3 regions of the Gordonia sp. 34D genome follow, and region 3 is predicted to be linked to each of the others. Evidence: riboswitches for the same ligand, from Rfam matches in the RefSeq annotation. Region 3 holds a riboswitch; each other region holds the start of a gene.
What was found. A riboswitch is a leader RNA that binds a small molecule or an ion and turns the genes downstream of it on or off. The one in region 3 is predicted to bind cobalamin.
Positions count from the first base shown of each region.

Region 1: it holds a riboswitch for cobalamin, as region 3 does, so the genes downstream of both, metE (5-methyltetrahydropteroyltriglutamate--homocysteine S-methyltransferase) here and AC1L34_RS12120 (ABC transporter substrate-binding protein) in region 3, are expected to answer to the same signal.
Region 2: it holds a riboswitch for cobalamin, as region 3 does, so the genes downstream of both, AC1L34_RS15900 (ABC transporter substrate-binding protein) here and AC1L34_RS12120 (ABC transporter substrate-binding protein) in region 3, are expected to answer to the same signal.

Region 1 covers NZ_CM155293.1:1,836,632-1,844,423, forward strand. The annotation lists gene AC1L34_RS08510 (condensation domain-containing protein) at 1-1,225, shown strand, start outside; gene AC1L34_RS08515 (acetyl/propionyl/methylcrotonyl-CoA carboxylase subunit alpha) at 1,430-3,226, shown strand; gene AC1L34_RS08520 (hypothetical protein) at 3,303-3,662, shown strand; gene AC1L34_RS08525 (glycosyltransferase family protein) at 3,776-4,360, opposite strand; cobalamin riboswitch at 4,464-4,679, shown strand; gene metE (5-methyltetrahydropteroyltriglutamate--homocysteine S-methyltransferase) at 4,789-7,110, shown strand; gene AC1L34_RS08535 (FMN-binding glutamate synthase family protein) at 7,351-7,792, shown strand, end outside.
Region 2 covers NZ_CM155293.1:3,427,218-3,435,009, reverse strand. The annotation lists gene AC1L34_RS15920 (hypothetical protein) at 1-69, opposite strand, end outside; gene AC1L34_RS15915 ((2Fe-2S) ferredoxin domain-containing protein) at 348-1,076, opposite strand; gene AC1L34_RS15910 (ABC transporter ATP-binding protein) at 1,073-1,867, opposite strand; gene AC1L34_RS15905 (FecCD family ABC transporter permease) at 1,864-2,907, opposite strand; gene AC1L34_RS15900 (ABC transporter substrate-binding protein) at 2,911-3,879, opposite strand; cobalamin riboswitch at 3,907-4,091, opposite strand; gene AC1L34_RS15895 (hypothetical protein) at 4,199-5,791, shown strand; gene ilvD (dihydroxy-acid dehydratase) at 5,860-7,572, shown strand.
Region 3 covers NZ_CM155293.1:2,605,212-2,613,003, reverse strand. The annotation lists gene AC1L34_RS12145 (DUF6764 family protein) at 1-292, shown strand, start outside; gene ppk2 (polyphosphate kinase 2) at 343-1,299, shown strand; gene AC1L34_RS12135 (hypothetical protein) at 1,334-2,158, shown strand; gene AC1L34_RS12130 (ABC transporter ATP-binding protein) at 2,188-2,991, opposite strand; gene AC1L34_RS12125 (FecCD family ABC transporter permease) at 2,988-4,058, opposite strand; gene AC1L34_RS12120 (ABC transporter substrate-binding protein) at 4,068-5,264, opposite strand; cobalamin riboswitch at 5,299-5,441, opposite strand; gene AC1L34_RS12115 (rhomboid-like protein) at 5,496-6,209, shown strand; gene AC1L34_RS12110 (prolyl oligopeptidase family serine peptidase) at 6,161-7,792, opposite strand, start outside.

The sequences.
Region 1 (7,792 bases), 770 kb from region 3:
GTCGGTGCCGTCCGTGCGCGCCGCGGTAGCCGCCTACATCAACCGTCACGAAGTGCTGCGCTCGCACGTCGTCCTGAAAGCCGATCACGACGCTAACTACCTGACGGAACGCTACACAACTGCGCCGGAAACCGTGCAGCTCAAGATGGCGCGCATCGGTTGGTATACCGAGACACCGCTGCTGTTGGAGCAGATTGCCGGTTCCTTCGACCGCGCCACCGCACCTCTGCATTGGCCGGCCTACCGGTTCGCAACGGTCGCCCGACCCAACAGTTTCACCTTGCTGTTCGCCGCCGACCACTCGCTCGTCGATGGCTATTCGCTGGTGACCGCACACCACGAACTGTCGGAGCTGTACCGGGCTGCTCGCGATCGTCGCCCGGCACAGCTTGAGTCGTCGGGAAGCTACCTCGACTTCAGCGACGCGCAGCGACGGGAAGCCGAGGCCGCCGATATCGACCATCCGGCAGCGCAGACGTGGGCCCACTTTGTTCAGCGCTTCGACAATCAGATGCCAGCCAATCCCCTGCTGAACCCATCGGCCAAGGTGGCCTCCACGTCGTCGCTCCGCGATCTGCGCCCGGGTGTCGTCACCGCCGACGATGCGCCACCGATGCCGGTCCAACCATCGCGGACTGCCCTCCTGCTCGATGAATCCGCCGCGGTCCGGTTTGAAGACTTCTGTGCCGCGGCCGGGGCCTCCCTCGTCGGTGGCCTTCTCGGGGCCTTGGCCGTCGCCTTCCGCGAGGCGTGCGGTGCCGACGAGTTTGCCGTCGTAATGCCGCGCCACACGCGGACCGATCGGACATGGCTACATTCGCTCGGCTGGTTTGTCGGACTGGCACCGATGGTGATCGACGTGTCCGACGACCCAACATTGGCCGTCGCCGCGTGTCGAAGTACCGCCGAACTAACCAATTCGAGACATGGGGCCGACCTCCCGTTCCTACGTGTGGCAGATCTCATTGGCGTCACCGGATCACCGCACATGGTGTTCTCCTATATGGACACGCGGGCCAGCCCTAAATCCGACATCGGCGATGCGGGTGCAGCCCGAGTTCTGCGGAGCCATTCGTACGCTGACGACGAAGTTTACGTGTGGGCCAACCGAACTCCGGGCGGTCTGCGGATGCACGCGCGATATCCGGCGACGGGCGCTGAGAACGTGCCAACCTTCCTTGACGATTTTGCCTCCCTACTCGCGCGTACAGCGAATGGGAGGTAGACAGTTTCCATAGTTGTGCGACATGCCACGTACCGAGCAATCGCTCGGTGCGATAATCTAAGTCGCGGAAATCACGTTGGTCGCCCAAAGCGACGTACGTGAGAGAACTACGCGCGGGAAACGTCCCGCACGAGACGCAGCCCGTCGACCCCGGATGGTGAACGCCGTCCCCGACAACGGCCCGCCGAGCGGTGGGCCACAGGAGTGCCAGTGACCAGTTCCGCTGAGATCAGCCAGACGACCATCAAGAAGGTCCTCATCGCCAACCGCGGCGAAATTGCCGTCCGCGTCATTCGTGCCGCCAAGGATGCGGGCATCGCCAGTGTTGCCGTTTACGCCGAGCCCGATGCGAACGCCATGTTCGTTCAGCTTGCCGACGAGGCCTTCGCACTGGGTGGCCAGACTTCCGCCGAGTCGTACCTGGTCTTCGACAAGCTGCTCGACGCTGCCGCTCGCTCCGGTGCTGACGCCATCCACCCCGGATACGGCTTCCTTTCGGAAAACGCTGACTTCGCACAGGCTGTGCTCGACGCTGGCCTCACCTGGATCGGTCCGTCACCGCAGTCGATTCGCGACCTAGGCGACAAGGTCACCGCTCGCCACATCGCTGAGCGCGCCAACGCCCCGATGGCCGCAGGCACCAAGGACCCCGTGCAGGGTGCCGACGAAGTCGTCGCCTTCGCCAAGGAATACGGCGTTCCCGTTGCCATCAAGGCGGCATTCGGCGGCGGCGGTCGCGGCATGAAGGTCGCGCACACCGTCGAAGAGATCCCCGAACTGTTCGAGTCCGCCACCCGCGAGGCTGTTGCCGCCTTCGGTCGCGGCGAGTGCTTCGTTGAGCAGTACCTCGACAAGGCCCGCCACGTTGAGGCCCAGGTCATCGCCGACCAGCACGGAAACGTGATCGTTGCCGGTACCCGCGACTGCTCGCTGCAGCGTCGTTTCCAGAAGCTCGTCGAGGAGGCCCCGGCGCCGTTCTTGACCGACGACCAGCGCGCCCGCATCCACAACTCGGCCAAGGCCATCTGCAAGGAAGCAGGCTACTACGGTGCAGGCACCGTGGAATACCTCGTCCAGGGCGACACCGTCTCGTTCCTCGAGGTCAACACGCGCCTCCAGGTGGAGCACCCTGTCACCGAGGAAACCGCAGGCATCGACCTGGTTCGCCAGCAGTTCGCCATCGCCGAAGGTAAGGCGCTGACCCTCACCGAGGATCCCGCACCGCGCGGCCACTCCTTCGAGTTCCGCATCAACGGTGAGGACGCCGGTCGCGGCTTTCTCCCCGCCCCCGGCCCCGTCAGCACCTACCGCGAGCCCTCGGGCCCCGGTGTCCGCGTTGACTCCGGCGTCCGCGAAGGCGACGTCATCGGCGGCCAGTTCGACTCGATGCTCGCCAAGCTCATCGTGACCGGCGAGGACCGCAACCAGGCCCTCGACCGCGCACGCCGTGCGCTCGCTGAGTTCGAGGTCGGCGGTCTCGCAACCGTCATCCCGTTCCACCGCCACATCGTCTCCAACCCCGCCTTCATTGGCGGCGAAGACGGTTTCGACATCTACACCAAGTGGATTGAGACCGACTGGGACAACACCATCGAGCCGTACACCGACGGCGAAGCCATCGAAGATGACTCAGCCCCACGACAGAAGGTTGTCGTCGAGGTTGGCGGTCGTCGTGTCGAGGTCTCGCTCCCGGGCGACCTCAACTTGGGCGGCGGCTCCGGTAACGGTGCAACCACCCGCAAGCCGAAGGCACGCACCCGCAAGAAGGGCGGCGCGGCCGCTGCTTCGGGCGACGCCGTGACCGCACCGATGCAGGGCACCGTCGTGAAGGTTGCCGTCGCTGAGGGCGACACCGTCGAAGAAGGCGATCTGGTCTTGGTGCTGGAAGCGATGAAGATGGAGAACCCGGTCACCGCGCACAAGGCTGGCACGATCACCGGGCTGTCGGCTGAAGCTGGCGCTGCCGTCACCCAGGGCACCGTCCTGCTGGAGATTAAGTAGTCTTATCCGCTTATGCCGTACTTTGGGCCCGCTTACTGGGCCCAAAGTACGGCATAGCTGTTTTTAGGAGTCGAATGTGGAAGCTGTCGAGATCAATGCGGGTGCTTGGTACTTGCGTGCCCTCCGGGACGACGATCGGCTCTCGGACGTTCCGGCCTTGACGCTTCTCGGTATCGACGACCCCGCAGGCTATGTTCGCGACACCGATGCGGCGTGGGCCGACGAATCCAGTCTCACCTGGGCGATTTGTGTCCCGACGACGGGCGAACTCGCGGCCCTCATTGGAGTCGACCGCGACGGCACGTTCCGTGGCCTGAGCCGCGACGGCTTCGGCGACGCGCTTTCCGCCGCCGCCGACCCTGCCGCCCGCTGCGCCACAGCGTTGCTCGACGTGACACCCGCCCCCCTGACCGTCGGCGTCCCGAACCGCACCTAGGCCGTTCCCGCATGATGCGTTGATTCCCGCACCACGTCTAACGTAGTGCGGGAATCAACGCATCATGCGAGAACAAGTGGGGGCGCGTTATGGGGAAGGCCGAACGGTTCGGCCTACAGCACCGAGTTGGCGGGGTTCCCCAAGTCGGTGCAGTCGACGCCCACAACGTCGTTGCGGTGATCGATCAAGTAGCGGACCGTCGTGAGGCCGGCACCCGCCTGCTCGATCGCCTCGCGGATCCGATCCGCACCCAAATAAACGGGCTGGGCTGGCTTCCCTGCGAACTCGGCACGGCAAATCGTGTTCGGACCCTGCGCGGCCACCGCCAACACTCGAGACACCGCGCTCGGACCAGGATCAGGACTATCGAGGGTCTGCAGGACCGCGCCGTCGAGCGCCGGATGCTGGTCCACGAAACTCAGCGCCGCCCTCACACAGGCGTCGAGACTGTCGTACCACTCGGGCAAATACAGGGTGGTTGAGATGGTGTCAGGTGCTGGCACCACGCGTGCCCCAAGCGCCACGTAGACCGAATCACATCCACCAGCGCCAAGGCTTGACACCGCAGCCATCAGTCGTTCAATGCCAGGTACGTCGCTCTCACCTGCGGGAATGCGCTCATCCCCGCGAGCAACGAGGACGATTCCAGCGACAGATCCAGCCGACGACCCTGAATTAAAATCATCGCCAAATCCCATGACGCCCAATTCTACTCGTTTGAATAGTATTGAGATCGCAACTGGTTCGCCCGAACGAGATACTCAAGGAGCCCCTGCTTCTCGACCCCGGGCGTCGACGCGACGACACCGCCACCGTGCAGTGTCCGCCCGTGAAGAGGGAATCCGGTGAGAATCCGGAGCTGACCCGCAGCGGTATGTCGGAACGACCGCCGTCACCTGCACTGGGAATGTGCTGCACTCGCAGCTCCCGGGAAGCGACGGCCACTAGAAGCGGGCTCCCTTACGGCGAGCACGCACGCCGACCAGCCCGAAGACCTGCCTGATGCATCGGAAGCACACGCTCCCGATGGTTGTCCGCCTCGCGGAAGGGCTCGAAGTCTTCGTTTCTTCTGTGCCCGTACATGGCGGCAACCCGTTAACTACTCATGCAGGAGAGAAGAAACGTCATGTCCAACGACAAGGCCCCAAGTCCACACCGCGGCACCTTCACGACGACGGTCCCCGGCGTCGCCCGAATCGGCGCAAATCGGGAACTCAAGCGCGCCGTCGAAGCCTATTGGGCGGGCCGAACCGATGCTGCCAACCTCAAGCAGGTTGCCGACAGTATTGCGCGCGACAGCTGGAATCAAATGGTACGCAATGGCTTTGACTCCGTTCCGGTAAACACATTCTCGTACTACGACCACATGCTCGACGCCGCCGTGATGCTCGGCGCCCTGCCCCCTCGGGTGGCGTCAATTACCGATCCGTTGGACCGCTACTTTGCCGCGGCCCGTGGAAACGACACCGTGGCCCCGTTGGAAATGACCAAGTGGTTCGACACGAACTACCACTATTTGGTCCCTGAGATCGGTCCGGAGACCAGCTTCGCGCTCGACGCGAGTACCGTGCTCGGCGCGGTCGCAGATGCCCAAGCTCTCGGCATCCCGGCACGACCCGTGGTCGTCGGCCCGATCACTTTCCTAGCCCTGTCGAAGACGGTCGGCGACGATGCCGAGGCGGTCTCGATCAGCCCGCTGGCGCGGATCGACGAGTTGCTCCCCCTGTACGTCGACCTGTTGGCGCAGTTGGCGGCCGCGGGCGTCGAGTGGGTCCAACTCGACGAGCCCACCCTGGTGACCGATCAGGCCGAGGGTCTCGCCGGCTTGGCAGAGCGCGTCTACCGCGCCCTGTCGGAATCGACAGATCGTCCGAAGCTGTTGGTGCAGACCTACTTCGGCGATGCTCGCGACCGGTTGGCAGCCCTGGGTCGCACGGGAATTGACGGCGTTGGCGTCGACCTCATTGCTGGCTCGGCCGATTCAATTCGCGACGCCCAGCTAACCGGCAAGCATGTCGTTGCCGGCGTCGTCGACGGTCGTAATATCTGGCGGACCGACCTGCACGCAGCGTTGGAAACCCTCCGCGAACTACGACCACACGTCGGATCACTGGCGGTTTCGACGTCGTGTTCCACGCTCCACGTGCCGTATACGCTGCGCGGCGAGTCGCAGATCGACGACGCCCTGTACGGCTGGCTCGCGTTCGCTGAGGAAAAGTTCGCCGAGGTTGGTGCGCTTTCCCGGGCCTTGTTGCACGGTGAAGCGGACCAAGAGCCGCAGTTCACGGCATCGCGCACGGCTCTGCTGTCGCGAACCACTGACCCTCGCCTGCACGTGCCGGCCGTTCGTGAGCGCCTGACCGGCCTCTCGTCGTCGGATTGGACACGCGCCGACGCCGCTGTTCGGCGGGAAGCCCAAGATGCGGCTTTGCCTCTGCCTATTCTCCCCACGACGACCATCGGCTCGTACCCGCAAACCGTCGAAATCCGCAGGGCCCGGTCGGCACTGAAGAACGGGACCATCGATGCGGCCACGTACCGCGCGCGGATGGAGCAAGAGATCGCCCAGGTGATCGCCTTGCAGGAGAAAGTTGGCCTCGACGTGCTGGTTCATGGGGAACCGGAACGCAACGACATGGTGCAGTACTTCGCCGAGCAACTCGACGGTTTCGCCGCCACCGCCAACGGCTGGGTGCAGTCGTACGGTTCCCGGTGTGTGCGGCCGCCGATCCTGTTCGGTGACGTGGCACGGCCCACCCCGATGACAGTCGGCTGGACCACTTACGCGCAGTCGTTGACGAACCGACCGGTCAAGGGCATGTTGACCGGTCCGGTGACGATCATCGCGTGGTCGTTTGTCCGCGACGATCAGCCGCTCGCCGTGACGGCAAACCAGGTAGCGCTGGCGATCCGCGACGAAACCGTCGATCTGGAGCGGGCCGGGGTCCCGATTATTCAGGTCGACGAGCCGGCACTCCGCGAACTCCTGCCGTTGCGGACCGCTGATCGAGCCGCCTACCTCGATTGGGCGGTACGTGCCTTCCGCCTGTCGACCGCGGGCGTCGAAGACACCACCGCGGTGCATACGCACCTGTGTTATTCCGAGTTCGGCGATGTCATCGGGGCAATCGCGGCGCTTGACGCCGACGTGACGTCCATCGAAGCGGCGCGCTCGCACATGGAGGTGCTCGACGACCTCAACGACGCGGGCTTCGCTGCCCAGGTGGGTCCCGGGGTATACGACATTCACTCGCCTCGCATCCCGAGTATCGACGAGATCACCACGTCGCTCCGCGAGGCACTGGGTGCCGTGTCGGCTAATCGCCTGTGGGTGAACCCCGACTGTGGGCTCAAGACGCGTCGCACCGATGAGGTCGTCGTGGCGTTGAAGCGCATGGTCGCCGCAGCGGTCGCGGCCCGAGCCGAGGTGGCCGCGCCCGTCGCCTAACGCTTTTCGGCCCGGAAAGCCCGTCAAATTTCCTCATTTCTGTCACAGACATCGCTCAGCGACACGACAGTTCCGTCACCGATCACGGCGTGTCGTGACGGATCGGTCGAATCGTGACAGAAATGAGGAAATTGGCCGGTAGGCCCGCGGGGGCGCCAAAGTCGGTTTTATCCCGCCTGTGAGATCGGCGGCATACATTACAAGGCAAGGGATGTCGCCGATCGAAGGGTGGGGCACGCTATGCGTTGGCTAATCGTTGTCGGGATCGCGGTGGTGAGCGGGCTGTCGTTGCTGTTGGTGTTTCTTGTTTCACCCTGGTGGTTGTTTCTAACCGTGCCGCTGGCGCTGCTTGCACTGACCGGCGTCTACGACCTCACCCAGCGTCGACACTCGATCCTGCGCAACTATCCGATCATTGGGCATATGCGGTTCCTGATGGAAGTGATGCGTCCGGAGATTCAGCAGTACTTCGTCGAACGCAACACCGACGGCACACCCTTCGACCGCGATACCCGCACCACGATTTATGAGCGGGCTAAGGACGTCAAAGACGTGGATCCGTTTGGTACCGAACGAGATCCGAGCGCTATCGGCTACGAGTACGTGCAGCATTCGATCGTCGCGCAGCCGGCTCCGGAGGGATCACCGCGGGCGCGGATCGGCGGACCGGCATGCAAGCAGC
Region 2 (7,792 bases), 820 kb from region 3:
TGGCGCGGTGTTGGCCAGCGGAGTGAGTGCGATTGCGCCTGCGCCAATGAGCGCGACGCCCGTCGTCACGCATTTGCGTGTGGGTGTGGTTGTGACTCGCAACGAACGGTCCCTTCGTGAGGTTTGCCCCGTCGTCAGCCAGGTGGATGGCTGTCGCCGACAGGTTATCGACCAAACGATCACCCAGTGTGATGCGTCACGTTTATTGCCAGTGGTGATGTTTGTCACTCCTTATTGCGGTCATTTCGGTCATGCGATTCGCACGAACCCGGTATATCACCCGCGCGCGATACGCCAAGGCTGAACCTCCCGGCCGCTTTCGCAGTTAACGACCGAGCAAGCCGCCATTAAGTGCGCTCACCCAACCACTCGGAAATGGGCGTACCTCCCGCGAGGTGCTGATCTACGACCGCCGCGACGCGGTCGGCCGTGAGCCCCGAATACCAGGCGTTATCCGGATACACGACGACCACCGGAGCCTGCGCGCACGGGAAAAGGCAACCCGTCACAGTGACGAGAACGTCGTCGTCGCCCAGGCCGCGCGCCTCGAGTTCGGCGTCGAGAACACGCGCTGACTCGCCCGACCCCTGCGCCGAACAGCGCGGCCCCCGGCACACCAGGACGTGCCGACCGAACCCAGGCACCTTCTCCCACGCAGGCGAAACCAGCGGCGCGACAGTCGTTTTCGCAGGCTCACCACCGTCGTCGAGCGCCGACTCCAGCACGTCAGCGTAGGCGTCACCGTCACAGAGCGACCGCCCGATACGAACGTCGGGCACATGCTGGGACTCGGTTCGCGTCCGGAGCCAATGCCCAATCACCCGGCGGAACCAGGCATCCATCTTGCGGTCGACGACCGTCTGCCCGGACACCACCAGCACCCGTCGCGCACAGGCGGCAGCGGCGCGATCGAGTTCCTCGGTGATCGTCGACGCGGTGCCGCCAAGAACCGCGACGCGAAACTCCACACCCGGCCGACGCTCGCGCAGCACGCGTAGCCCCGACTGAACCTCGGCGGCCGGATCGTTGCCGCGATCGGTGGGTGCGGTGACGATCACCCAATCAACGCCAGTCATACGCCCGCCCTTCGCGCATGCTGTTCGGCGGCACCGCACACCACCACCAGCGGAGCGCCCGTGCGCGGATGCTCAATCACCTCGGCATCAATCCCGTAAACCTGCGCTAACAGTGTGGGAGTGAGGACCTCCGTCGGTGTGCCGATCGCCTGCACCACCCCCTGATCGAGGACCACCAGTCGGTCGCAGAACATCGCTGCCAGATGCAAGTCGTGGATCGCTGCGACCACCGTCAGTTCTAATTCTCGTACCGCACTGAGCAACTGGACGCCCGCAGAAACATCGAGATGATTGGTGGGTTCGTCGAGCACCAACACTTCGGGACGCTGAGCAAGCGCACGCGCCACCTGAACTTTCTGCCGCTCACCGCCCGAAAGGGTGTGCCACGCCCGCCGACGCAGTGGTCGAAGGCCCAGGGCATCGAGGGCCCGCTCCACATCCTGCGACGCCTCCCCCAGCGGACGCCCCCAACCCGCACCGTGCGGGATGGTGCCAAGTTCGACGATCTGCTCCACCGACAAATCCAGCACCGTCGCCGAATGCTGTTCCACCTCGGCGACGGTCCGGGCAAACTCGCGGCGTCGAATAGTCTGCACGTCGCGGCCACCCAGAAAGACGCGGCCAGTGTCGGGCTTCTGCCACCGCATCAGCAACGACAGCAGCGTGGACTTACCCGAACCATTGGGCCCGATGATCCCGGTGAACTCCCCGGCGCGCGCACTGCACGTCACGTCGCTCAAGATCGGGTTGCCGTCCCGGATCACGCTGGCGCTGTACACGTCGAAGTTCATTCGGTGCCCTTCTGTCGTAGCAGCCAGATAAAGGCGGGCACCCCGATCGCCGAGGTGACGAGGCCGAGCGGCAGTTCGCGGGCGGGCAGCAGACTGCGTGCCACGATGTCCGACCACACCACGATCAACGCCCCCATCACGATCGCGAGCGGCAGCACCCGCGCGTGCAACGGGCCGACGAGGAAACGCACAGCGTGTGGAATCACCAGGCCGACAAAGCCGATGATCCCGGACATCGCCACCAGCACTGCGGTGCATAGCGACACCAGCGCATACAGAATCCATCGCGTCCGAGAAATGTCCGTACCGAGACCGGCGGCAGCCCGCTCACCGAAGGCGAAGGTGTCGAGCGGCCGGGCATGAAACAGCACCACAACCACCGTCACACCCGTCACCGCCGCACTCAGCGCGAGCGTGTTCCACCGAACCCCCGCGACCGACCCCAGCGACCAAAACATCACCCGCTCGGCCGTCCCGTGCGGACCAAAATAGATCAGCCCCGAACTGAGGGCGGCCGCCAACTGTCCCACAGCCACGCCCGCCAGGATCAGTCGGCCGGGCAGTAGGGCCCCGCCGCGGGTCACCGCGATCGCGAACACCAACAGCAGCGCCGCCATGGCCCCGATAAACGCCGCAACAGAAACAACCGGCCCGCCGGACATGATCCCCAAGCCAAGACCGGTGCTAAGCACCACCGATGCACCCAAGGCCGCGCCGCCCGACATCCCGAGAATGTACGGATCAGCCAACTGATTGCCCGTCAACGACTGCAACACTGCACCGCACACCGCCAAACCCGCACCCACCACCGCTGCCCCAACCACCCGCGGCAGTCGTAGGTCGACGACGATGTGCTCGTCGAGCACGTTGACCCCCGAGCCGCTTCCGAGGCGACCGAGGATGGCGTCGAACACCGTCCTCAGCGATAGATCTGCCGACCCGATCACCACGCCAAAAGCCATGCTGACCAGGAGCGCAGCCAACAGTCCCCCGGTCCAGAGCATAAAGCTCGGGGCCGGATGGACTCGTTCGCGCAACATCGCTTACCCCGCGAGCGCGCCCGACAGTCGGACCGCCCCGTCGATCAGACGAGCACCCGGTGTGCTTTCGGAGAACGGAACCACCACGTACGAGGCCCTCTTTACCGCGGAAAGATCCCGCAGCGCGGGGTCGGATTCGAGGTAGGCGCGTTTGGCAGCGGCCGGGTCCCAGCTGGCGTCGATAAGAACAATGACGTCGGGATCCGCCTTCAGCACGGCCTCCCAACTGGTGTCGGCCCAGTTGCCCGAAAGCTGACCGAACACATTGGTCGCGCCGACCGCATCCATCACCAGCTGTGGTCCGCCGCCCCGCCCGCCTACGGATGGGCTGTCGGTTTTGGCGTCCCACCACATGATCGTTTTTCCTGCCCCGGCATGCTTCGCCTTAAGCTCAGCGAGGGTGGCGCGCATCGCGTCGTTGACTTTGTCGGCTTGCTCAGTTCGGCCGAAGAGCGTGCCGTAATCGCTGGTCTCGCCGGCGACAGCCGCCCACGACGGCGCCGGCCGCGCGGACTTGTCGGCACACCCAAACGGCGAGACGTAGGCCGCAATTCCCAGGTCGGCCAACGACTGTTCGCTACCGAGCGCCTTATCGGTGAAGGCCGACGCGTACGACGCCGCCACCAGATCGGGCCGCTTCTCCAGCAGCGCCTCACGTTCGGGGTACTTGTCCGAGAGCACGTCGATCCGACCGTAGGCATCCGCCCATTTCGGCGAGATGGCGTCGTCAAGATAGGCCGTCGCAACAAGCTGTTGCGCTGCGCCGATGGCGAGCGCGGATTCCGTCGCGCCCTGATTGACGGTGATGGCCGACGTTGCAGGCTTGGCCAGCGTTACCGTCCGACCACAGTTCGCCAGCCGGATGGCCGCACCTGCATCGGTGGAACTCTCCGCTGTGGTGCAGGCACTCAGCGCCAGCACCACCGACAGACCAACAGCGGCGCTCGGGCCGAACTTCCAAAGGGTACGCAAAGCGACCCCCTTTCCAATACTCGTGGAACTACGGGGTACGCCGCGGCCGGTCTCCTGGCTTAGCAGGGCTCCCGACGTCGTACCTTCCCGGATGCGCAAACACCCAGTGGCCGGAGATTTTCACTCCAAACGACTGTCGGACCTGCTCACAGTGGCGAGTCCGCGCCGGATTTTCACCGGACTTCCCGAACACCGTGACGTATGCGATGAGTGTATCGGCAGCCGATTTGAGTAGGATTCCGGATCTGCGAGCACTTGACCCGATACGGTCAGAGCACGATCGGCCGAGGACCGCGGGCCGAGACAACGGGGGAGTTTCATGGGCCGCACCACCACCACGCGCACCGCGCTATCCGCCGTTCTCGCCTCCACCTTTCTTGCGGCCGGTATCGGTTTGGGTTCGGCAGAGGTATCGGCACGACCATCGCCCCAACCGCTGGGTTGCGTTCCGTTCATCAGCACCTTCCAGCTGGTTCCCCCGCTGCCCGGGTTGTTTACGCCGCTACCCAGCATCAAGGGCCCGTCTGAGTTCGACGGTCTTCCGCCCGCACCGCGGCAGGAGAAGCTGCCAGCGAAGGTCGAATTCCGCGACAACACGCAGGGTTTCAACTCGAGGACCGAAGCCGTCCTGCACAACGGTCACCTGTATGCGCGGGCCCGGCATTCGTCGAAGCCGTGGCGCAAGGTCGCCACCCCCGGTTGCCTTGACGGCGAAATAGTCGCAATTTCAGTCAACAACAACATGCTGGTGGCCCTGGACAAGAACGGTTTCATCTACTCCCTCGATAACCTCCTGTCCGGACCGATGCTGTGGAATTGGACGCGCATGTTCGGCGGCCCAATCTGGTTGTGGCCAGGCATGCAGGTGCCCAACAAAGCCGCGAAGCAACCCGTCGCCAACAAGTGGTCGATCAGTCACCGGATCTCGACGAGCTTCAAAGACCCCAAGGGCGTCACCCATCCCACCACTGCCGGACTGGTTGAGTTGGTGAGCTTGGCCGACGACGGTTCGCGGATCATCTATCAGGACCCGTGGCTGCCCGCCGACTTCAGCTACGAGATCGGCGGTCCCGAGCAGGGCCGATTCCAGGCGAATGCGATCTCCACATCCGGGTCGGTGACGCTGGTGCAAAACAAGTACGGCGACATGTTTACCCGTCTCTACGACCTCGACACCGCAGGTGCCAACCACATTCCGGGCCGCTATTCTTGGCAGCCGCAACCCAAGAAGCCTTCTGCGCCAAACCAATTGGCTGAACGATTCAACCCCGGCTATGCGGCGATCGACCTGCCCGGCGAGGATTGGAAGCCTCAACCGAAGATCCCGGGGACGGTTACCTCCCGGATCACTATCCACGATTCTGGCGCTACCGCCGAAGACCGCGAACTTCGAGTGGAGGGTATGAGCGGCGGCACCACCGGCTACTGGCACAAGCCAATCACGGCGTCGACGTGGGCGTTTACCCCGACGGGCCAGCCACTGCGGGGGCAGGTGTTGCACGGCGACCCGAGCACCAACCAGACGGCCCTGACCCTCGCCCCGAAGAACAAGGTGAACTTCCGTGGCAAGCTGCCCGACGGCTGGACCATGACCACCGAAAACTTCGAGTGGGCCCAAACGAAGCATCCCGTCACCCTGACGTTGCCGACCGGCCGCACGTTCAACGTCGAGCTGTACACCACCGACGGCCTGCGCCTTCTCCCCCGCGGTCCCGGCCTCGACAACAATCCCCGCACCCTGGAGGGTGCCATCGACTTCCGCAGCGCCGCGCCCTGGCGGCCCGAGAATGCGGAACTCAATCGCCTAATCCGCAAACAGTTCAACGGTGCCCACGTCTACGAAACGAACATCCAGGCAACTAAGAACTCCCTGGCCTTCGACCGCCCCGGAGTGGTGCTTGTAAGGAAGTAGCGGACCGGCCCCGAGGCCGAAGCGGGCGAACTCGTGACCTCCATCCCAATCAGCACTATCGTCAGAGCATGGCTACCGACTCCACCGGCAACAATCCCGACATCAAGCCCCGTAGCCGCGATGTGACCGACGGTCTGGAGCGAACTGCCGCGCGCGGCATGCTCCGGGCGGTCGGCATGGGCGACGACGACTGGGGGAAACCACAGATCGGGGTCGGCTCGTCGTGGAACGAGATCACACCCTGCAACCTCTCGCTCGACCGCCTCGCTAAGGCCGTTAAAGAGGGAGTCCACGAGGGCGGCGGGTTTCCGATGGAGTTCGGAACCATCTCCGTTTCCGACGGCATCTCCATGGGCCACGAGGGAATGCACTTCTCGCTGGTGTCACGCGAGGTGATTGCCGACAGCGTCGAAACTGTGATGAGCGCTGAACGCCTCGACGGGTCCGTTCTGTTGGCTGGCTGCGACAAGTCGCTGCCCGGAATGCTCATGGCCGCGGCGCGACTCGATCTCGCGTCGGTCTTTCTCTATGCCGGTTCAACCCTGCCCGGATACGCGAAACTCTCGGACGGATCCGAGCATCAAGTCACCATTATCGATGCCTTCGAAGCCGTCGGTGCCTGTGCGCGCGGACTCATGAAACGCGAAGACGTCGACACTATCGAACGCGCCATTTGCCCCGGCGAAGGCGCGTGCGGCGGCATGTACACCGCCAACACCATGGCCAGCGCCGCCGAAGCACTCGGCATGTCTCTGCCCGGAAGCGCCGCACCGCCGGCCCCCGACCGGCGCCGCGATGGCTTTGCCCGCGAATCGGGGAAGGCGGTCGTCGAAATGCTGCGCCGCGGAATCACCGCGCGCGACATCATGACGAAGGAAGCATTCGAGAACGCGATCGCCGTGGTGATGGCATTCGGCGGGTCCACCAACGCCGTGCTGCATCTGCTGGCGATCGCCTACGAAGCCCATGTTGAACTCTCGCTCGACGACTTCAAACGCGTCGGCGCCCGGGTTCCACATCTGGCTGACGTCAAGCCCTTCGGCCAGCACGTCATGACCGACGTCGACCGCATCGGCGGCGTCCCTGTGATTATGAAAGCACTGTTCGACGCTGGTCTCCTCCACGGCGACTGCCTCACCGTGACGGGCAAGACCGTCGCTGAGAATCTCGCCGACATCGCCCCACCCGACCCCGACGGCCTCGTTCTGCACGCGATGAAGAACCCCATCCACCCAACCGGCGGCATCACCATTTTGAACGGAACACTGGCCCCGGGCGGCGCGGTCGTGAAGTCAGCGGGCTTCGATTCCGACGTCTTTGAGGGCGTCGCCAGAGTCTTCGACCGGGAACGCGCAGCCATGGATGCCCTCGAGGACGGCACCATCACGGCGGGCGACGTCGTTGTGATCCGCTACGAAGGCCCCAAGGGCGGGCCTGGCATGCGCGAAATGTTGGCGATCACCGGCGCCATCAAGGGCGCGGGCCTCGGCAAAGATGTATTGCTGCTGACCGACGGGCGCTTTTCCGGCGGAACCACCGGACTGTGCGTGGGCCACGTGGCTCCGGAAGCCGTCGATCGCGGGCCGATTTCAGTGGTCGAAGATGGCGACCGAATCCGGCTCGACGTGGCGCAGGGAACGCTCGACATCCTGGTCGACGAGGCGGTACTGGCTGAGCGAGCGAAGAGCTTTGTTCCGCTTCCGCCCCGCTACACGCGCGGGGTCCTTGCGAAGTACTCAAAGCTGGTGACGTCGGCGTCTAATGGTGCAATCTGCGAGTAATAGTTTGGCCTTGCGCCGGTGGCGGATGCTCCCCCCAGGATTTCACCCGCCACCAGCAGACAAGCCGCATGTGATGGCGCAATGCGTTCAGTCACCCGAACACTCCAGTTACCTTATAGCAATCTCGCCAATGACCCCAAGGTAAGTTGCGTCACACCCCAGCATAACTATGTTTATGCAGGCCAATTGCGCCATGGCGAATTTACATCATCGCGGTGAA
Region 3 (7,792 bases):
CCTCGCGGTGGCGACCACGGGCGGTACCGCCACCGCCGAGAACAACGGTGCTGATTCCTCGGCCTTGGCGAGTGGCATCTACGGCGGCCACGGCTACGCGTACACCTTCGGTTCGCATTCCAGCTCGGTCGCTCAGGGACGCCATGGTGGCACGGCCATCGCGGTGACCGGCGCTGCCGGTGGGGCGTTCGCGACCAGCGATGGGGTGGCCTGCCTCGGCTCAATGGCCGCAACCTACGACACCCGGACCGGGCGCGGTTGCTTCCGGTGGGGCGAAATCTACCTGCGTTGAGCATGTTTGGGTGACGTGCAGGGCGGCGATCGTGGCACTAGGGTGACAGAGTGGACCCTTTCGCCAATGAGCCCCCTGCACTTCCCGTCGGCCCGGACCTGAGTTTGGTCTCCGGTCGTGAGGCACTACAGCGAATCGTCGATCTGCGCGACACGACGAGTTTTACCGTCGTCGACGACGATGATGACGATCCCATCCTGCTGACTCTTCCCGAGCGGAATGTGGTCGACACCTGGCGCGAGGACTACCCGTACAACGAGCGGATGAGTCGGCGCGAGTACGAGGTCACCAAGCGTCGCCTGCAAATCGAACTGCTGAAGTTGCAGAAGTGGACCAAGCAGACCGGGCAGCGGCATCTGCTGGTTTTTGAGGGCCGCGACGCGGCGGGCAAGGGTGGAACCATTAAACGGTTCAACGAACACCTCAACCCCCGCGGTGCGCGCACGGTGGCGCTGGAGAAGCCGACCGAACGCGAGGCCACCGAGTGGTATTTCCAGCGTTACGTCCAGCATCTGCCCGCGGCCGGGGAGATGGTCTTCTTCGATCGCTCCTGGTACAACCGGGCGGGCGTCGAACGGGTCATGAACTTCTGCACCGATGCGCAGTACACAGAGTTCATGCGGCAGGCGCCCGCGTTCGAGAAAATGCTGGTCGACGACGGTATCCATGTGGTCAAGTTCTGGTTCTCGGTGACGCCGCTGGAACAGCGGACCAGATTCGCGATCCGGCAGATAGATCCGGTGCGACAGTGGAAACTTTCGCCGATGGATCTGGCGTCCCTCGATCGCTGGGAGGCGTACACCGATGCCAAGCAACGGATGTTCACCAGCACAGATACCGATTTTGCGCCGTGGATCGTGGTGAAGAGCAACGACAAGAAGCGCGCTCGTATCAATGCGATGCGGTATGTGCTGAGCTTGCACGACTACGACGGCAAAGACGTCGCGCTCGTCGGTGAACCGGATCCGTTGATTGTTGGTCGCGCCCGCGACCTCGTCGGCGAATGACGGACATCAGTCGGCAACAGGTAGCCTCGACACGGTGCGAAGCGTAGTTTCCGGTCTGTTCACCGTGGTGGCGATGGTCTGCATGATTGTCGCAGTTCCGAGCGTGTGGCTGACCCAGCGAGTGGTATCGACCGACGGCTTTGTGGCGTCCGCGTCGGAGGCTGCGAAGACCAGCGAGGTGCAGGACTACTTCTCCCAGAAGGTCGCGGATTCGATCGAGCAGGCAAGTGGGTCAAAGCTCGCCAGCAACGTCGCGCTCCCGCTGGCGCAGTCGTACTCGCGGACCGATGCCTTTGTCCGGGACTTCGCGGAAGTGGCACGTCAGCAACACGACTGGCTCTTTACCCAGCCGGCCCCGGACGCTGACCTGCATCTGATGGAACTCGATATCACGCCGATGATCAACGACGCGATCAAACAGGCGTCCATTCCCGTCCCGGTCTCGTTCGACCGTCCGATTTTGGTGACGATTGATCAGCGCCAAATCACTGCGGGGTCGATGGAAGACAGCGGGAAGCTGGTGACGGTGGCGGCGTGGGTGTCGGTGATTGGTGCCATCGTCGCAGCGCTCCTGGCTCTTCTGCTGGCTGTCCGACGCAGCACGGTCTTGGCGTGGCTTGGTGTGGGAGGCGTGCTGGCCGGAGTGATCGGTGCCTTGCTCGCGGTCGCGACGAAGAGCGTCGTCAGTGATCGCCTCGCCGACACGGACCCGTCGGCCCGCAACACTATCGAGGTGGTGGTCGGCGGGATTTCCGATGACCTCACCCAATTGTCGCTGCTCGTCGGCGTCGGCGGACTCATCGTGCTGGCCGTCGGCGGCGTGGCCCGAGTGGTGTCTGGTCGACGCGCACTCGCCTAGCCGCAGGTCGACCGACTACGGGCTACCGTCTACTCGGCAGGGGGTCGTGGCTCCACGTCGAACACGAACCGCGCGGCGTCGAAGCGGAGACGGCCGCGGTCGAATGCCGTAGCCACTGCACCCGACTCGGCCACCTCGCTCGGGGTGCCCGAATGCAGGGTCCCGTCGGGGGCCAGGAGCCAGAGCGAATCCGACAGCCGCATTGCCAATTCCAATTCGTGCGACGACACCAGGACGGTGATGTCGTGATCGCGCGCCAGCGTCGTCACCAGATCGAGGAACTCCACGCGCGACGGCGCATCCAAGTGCGACGTCGGTTCGTCGAGCACCAATAGTTCGGGATCTTGGGCAAGCGCCCGAGCCGCGAGGACTCGCTGCCCCTCACCGTCGGAGAGATCATGAAACGCCCTATCGGCCAACGACTGTGCGCGCACCGCTGACAGGGCCCAGTCGGCGCGGGCGCGGTCGTGCTCCGAGAGTCGCCCGGTGACCCCGACATACGGCGTGCGACCGAGTTCGGCCACTTCGCGGGCGGTGAGGCGGCCAGGGTCGATCACCTGGGTGCCCACTGTTGCGATCCGCCGGGCAATCCGGGCTGGCCGCATTCGGGTGGTATCGGTGCCGTCGGCCAGCAGTACCGCTCCCGAAAACGGTTTCTGAAGTCCGCAAATGGTGCGCAACAGCGTCGACTTGCCTGCACCGTTCGGGCCAATCAGCGTGGTCAGCGCGCCGCGGTGCGCGACGGCGTTGAGATCGGCGGCAACCGTCGTCCGCGTGCGACGGTGTCGATAGCCGATCGTGAGGGAGTCGAGGGTCAAGCCTGCGGGCGTCACACGGCACCGCCTTGGCCGCGCCCGCGCAGCAGCACGGTGATGACGATCGGCGCGCCGATCAAGGCTGTCACCGCGTTGAGCGGGAGGGCGTTGTCTTGGCCGGGCAACTCGGCAATCACACCGCACCACACGGCCAATAGTGCTCCGACCACGACGCAGGCCGGCAGGAGGATTCGATGATTCGCCGTCCCAAACAGTCCACGCGCAATGTGCGGGATTACCAGTCCGAGGAAGCCGACGGGTCCGCAGTACGCGGTGACGACGCCGGTCAGAATGGCCGCGGACAGCAGCGTGGTGGCCCGCGTAATCCGCAGGTCGATGCCCATCGACCGGGCATACTCCTCGCCGAGGAGCAGCGCATTCAGTGAGCGGACCGAAGCCAACGACACCAAGATCCCGAACAACACGACCGGCGCGGCGATCTTGAGGTCGTCCCACGACGTCGCCGAGAACGTGCCAAGGCCCCACATCATGTACTCCTTGACGGAGTTAGGGTCGGCGTAGACGATCAGCACCGCCACCAGCGAACCGGTGACCGATCCGATCATCACGCCGATCAGCAGCAGGGTCACCGCACTGTGGACCCAAACCGAAAACAGCAAGACCAGCCCGAGAACTACGGCGGCACCGATAGCGGCGGCCGCGACGCTGCCCGCTCGACCCCATCCGGCCAGGCCGCCAGCAAAGCTCGCCGCCCCGGCCGTTCCTGCCGTCAGGGCTACCAGGGCGACGCCGAGACTGGCTCCGGAGTTGGCGCCGAGAATGTAGGGATCAGCGAGGGGGTTGCGAAATAGCGTCTGCATTTGCAGGCCAGCGACCCCGAGTGCCGCGCCAACGAGAGCCGCCGTAGTGATGCGCGGGAGTCGGACATTGCGGAGGATGAAGTCGAGACCATCGTCGGGCAGATGCCCGCCGGTCAGGACTTTCACCGTGTCGCCCGCCGGAATTGGCACCGAGCCGAACGCGGCCGCCAGGAGCACGGAAACAACACACCCCACCAGCAGCCCGCCCCACACCAGGGCGTTGCGGTCGCGGCGCGATGTCGACGCGACTGGACTCTTCGTCATGCCGTGGACTTACTGCGCTGGCAGGTGCAGGTAGAACTCGAATTTGTGGTTCGGGTACAGGTCGGGATGCAAGATGGCGGCGAGGTCGGCGAGCACCAGGTCGGGACGCAGCACGCCCTTCTCCCAGTAGTCGTTGCCGCCGCCAGCGTTCGTTGCCTTGGTGCTGTTCCAGGCCTGCTCAGCGGGTTTAGCGAAGGCCCGATAGCGCGGGTCTTGCTTGTACAAGTCGGCGAGTGAGGCGATAGTCGGGTCGCTGAGCAGCCACTTGTCGGCTAGGCGGCCCTTGGCAATGACGGCTTCCACCGACAGTTGCAGGCTCCCCTGCGCGGGGTCGTTGATCCACGGGTAGGTACCGCCAGCGTCGGCGACCAACTTGCCAAAGTAGCTATCGCCCGACGCCATCATCCACGTACCGTTCGAGATTCCGCCGAGCAGCACATTGGTTTTCGGGGCATTCGCAAGGTTCGCCGCCACGGCCCGATAGCTGTTCTTAACGTCGTTGAAGACGTTGGCGGCTTCCTTTTCGGTGCCCGTCAGAGCGGCGAAGAACTTGATCCACTCGGCACGGCCCAGCGGATTCTCTTCCAACCAGTCGGCGTCGGCGATGACTGGGATTCCCGCGCCGGTGATTTTCCCGAAGGCGGGGGAGTCGTTGCCGTCGGTCACCAGCACGTCCGGTCGTCCGGCAATCACCTTTTCGGCGTTCACCACGCCAGCATCGGCGAATTCGCGGACCTTATCCGCCTTGATTCGCTCAACGATTTCGGGAGTCGAGACGTATCCGGTGGTCGCAACGCCCGTCACGGTATCGGCGGCACCGAGTGCGGCGATCGACGGCAGGTGGGTCGTCGACCCGGAATACAGGGTCCGCACCGGGACTTGGACTTGCGGGGCGTCGGCCAGTGCACCGTCGAGCTTCGGGGCGGGCGCACCACAGCGGACCAGCACATACGATGCGGCCGGTGCACCTTGTGATGGATGCGCCACGGTTACTACCTGATACGAGTTGTGGTACTCGATCTTCAGGCCGGTGGCTTCGTCGATGGTCGACTTATCCGGAAAATAGTCCTTCGACGCGTCGAAGTCGGTGATGCAGTCGCGGGTGCTGCCCGCGTCGTTTGCCGGGGCCGTTGAGCAACCGGTCGCAACGATCGGGATAGTCACGGCGACGGCCGCGACGAGCACGCTGAGTCGAGTGGCACGCATGGATCAGAAACCTCCCTCGGGGATGCTCCGCCCCGGGTCTGCAGAAGCGACGGTGAGTGTCTGACTTGCTACTCGGAAAGAAACTTCCTCGGGTAGGTCACAGTGGCGGGACCGTGCCGGACTCACACCGGCTTCCTCACGGGATATCGCTTAGTTATCGGCGCAAATCTAGCATGCAGACATTCTCAACTCCCACTGGCGCAAGCCCCTTGACGGGCTTAACGTGGGGCGATGAGCGAGACTCGGAGCAGATGGCGTCGCGCGATCGCCATCGCCGGGGACTGGGTGCGCCGCGCACCAATCACGTACCTGTGGCTGGTGGTACTGCTGGCAACCACCGTTGTCCAGCATCGTGTTTCGCCCGAGAAGCTCGACGCGATCCTTGGCCGGAGATCGACCAATATCGCGAACCTCTTGCACGATCCGCTCCGGGCCTTCTTCGGCAGCCTTCTCTGGCTCGACGGTGCGTACTGGGTGCCGTACTTTCTTGGCTTCACGATTTTCCTGGCAACCGCTGAACGCTGGATGGGGAGTAGACGGTACCTCGCGGTCGGCCTCGCCGGACACATCCTCGCCACCCTGATCAGCCAGGGGCTGGTCGGTGCCGCCATACAAACCGGCGTCGCCAACCCGTCACTGCGCTACGCCACCGACGTCGGTGTCAGCTACTTCATGGCCGCGGTGATCGGCGTGCTGTCGTACTATCTGCCGCGTCCCTGGCGGTGGATCTACATCGCCGGCGCCGTCGTCGTGTTTTGCGGACCGCTATTGGATCTGCCGGTGAGTTTTACCGCCGTCGGGCACGCGAGCGCGCTCGCCATCGGCTTCGCGTGCTACCCGCTGGTGCGGGGCAAGCCAATGCTCAACGTCGACGCCCTGCTGAAACGGATCCGCGGCTATGCGCCCGCCTCCTTGCGGCCCAGCGCGCGCCACAAGAATTCGTAAGCCAGCGCCGACTTGAACGCGCTCTGCCGGTTGTCGGCCGCGCCGCCGTGCCCGCCTTCGATATTTTCGTAGTACTGCACCTCATGCCCCTGCTCTTCCATGCGGGCCACAAACTTCCGCGCGTGCCCGGGATGCACGCGGTCGTCGCGGGTCGACGTTGTCACCAGCATTTTCGGCATCGCGGCATCGGCACGCAGTCGCTGGTACGGCGAGTATTTGGCGATGAACTCCCACTCGTCGGGGTCGTCGGGGTCGCCATACTCTGCCATCCACGATGCGCCAGCCAGCAGAAGGTGATAGCGGCGCATATCGAGCAGCGGCACCTGGCAGACCAGGGCGCCGAAGAGCTCCGGATAGCTCGTCGCCATGACCCCCATCAGGAGGCCGCCGTTGGAGCCGCCTTGCGCCCCAAGCTGTTCGGGCGTCGTAAGGCGGCGTGCGACGAGGTCGCGGGCCACCGCAGCGAAGTCCTCGTACACCAGGTGGCGACCCGCCTTCAGCGCCTGCGTGTGCCACTCCGGGCCGTACTCGCCGCCGCCGCGAATATTCGCAATCACGTAGATGCCGCCGCGACTGAGCCAACTGCGCCCGGCAATGCCCATGTACGACGGTGTCATCGAGTTCTCGAAGCCGCCATACCCGTACAGCAGGGTGGGGCCGGACGCGACATCGTCTCGCTTGATCACGAAGTAGGGGATGGCGGTGCCGTCGTCGGACGTGGCGAAGAACTGCTGCGTGGAAACTGTCGAGGCATCGTAGAACTCGGGCGACGACTTGATGATGGAGACACCGTCGCTGGTGGAGCCGTGCAGCAGGCTCGGGGCCCGCGTAAAACTACTTGCTGAGAGCCAGATTTCGTCGCTGTGGTCGGGGTCGGCGTCGAGGACGCCAACGGTTGCCAAATCGGGGATGCCAGCAACCGTCGCCAGCTGCCACGTGCCGAGTTCACGGAACTCCAAGCGGGTGGCAACGTCGTGCAGCGTCACCATCACCAAATGCGACTGGGTGAACGCGAAGTCCTCAAGGCTCGTGTGCGCATCAGGTGCGAAGAGAACCCGGTGGGTCCGGTCTCCCGCGAGGTAGGCGGGGTAGTCGAACACCAGCAGGGTGCCTGCGGGATGCGTGATGGCCGGGCCATCCGGGCCGTCGATGGTCCACTCCGACCGCACCAGCACCAGCAGCCAGTTGTGGCGGACGACGAAGAAGGCATCAGTGGGAACCTCGATCCGGATCAGTTCGCCATCCCGGAGTTCGTAGTCGAGCGCATTAAAGAAGTCCGTCGACCGTGACACGAAATGCCGCACATAGCCCGGTGTGGTGTCGCACGTGGCGGCAACGGCCACGTCGGAGACCTCGCCAGCGAAGACCGTCGGGGCGTCGGCCACATCGGTGCCACGCGACCACCGGCGCACGGTCCGCGGATAGCCGGACGACGTCAGCGCCGACAGGCCATCGGGGGTGGAGGCGAAATCGGTTGCCACGTAGACGGTGTCGCGGTCGATCCAACCGACCGTCGACTTCGCCTCCGGCAACGTGAACCCGTCGGCCACCCAGGTACCGGCGCTCACGTCGAACTCCCGAAC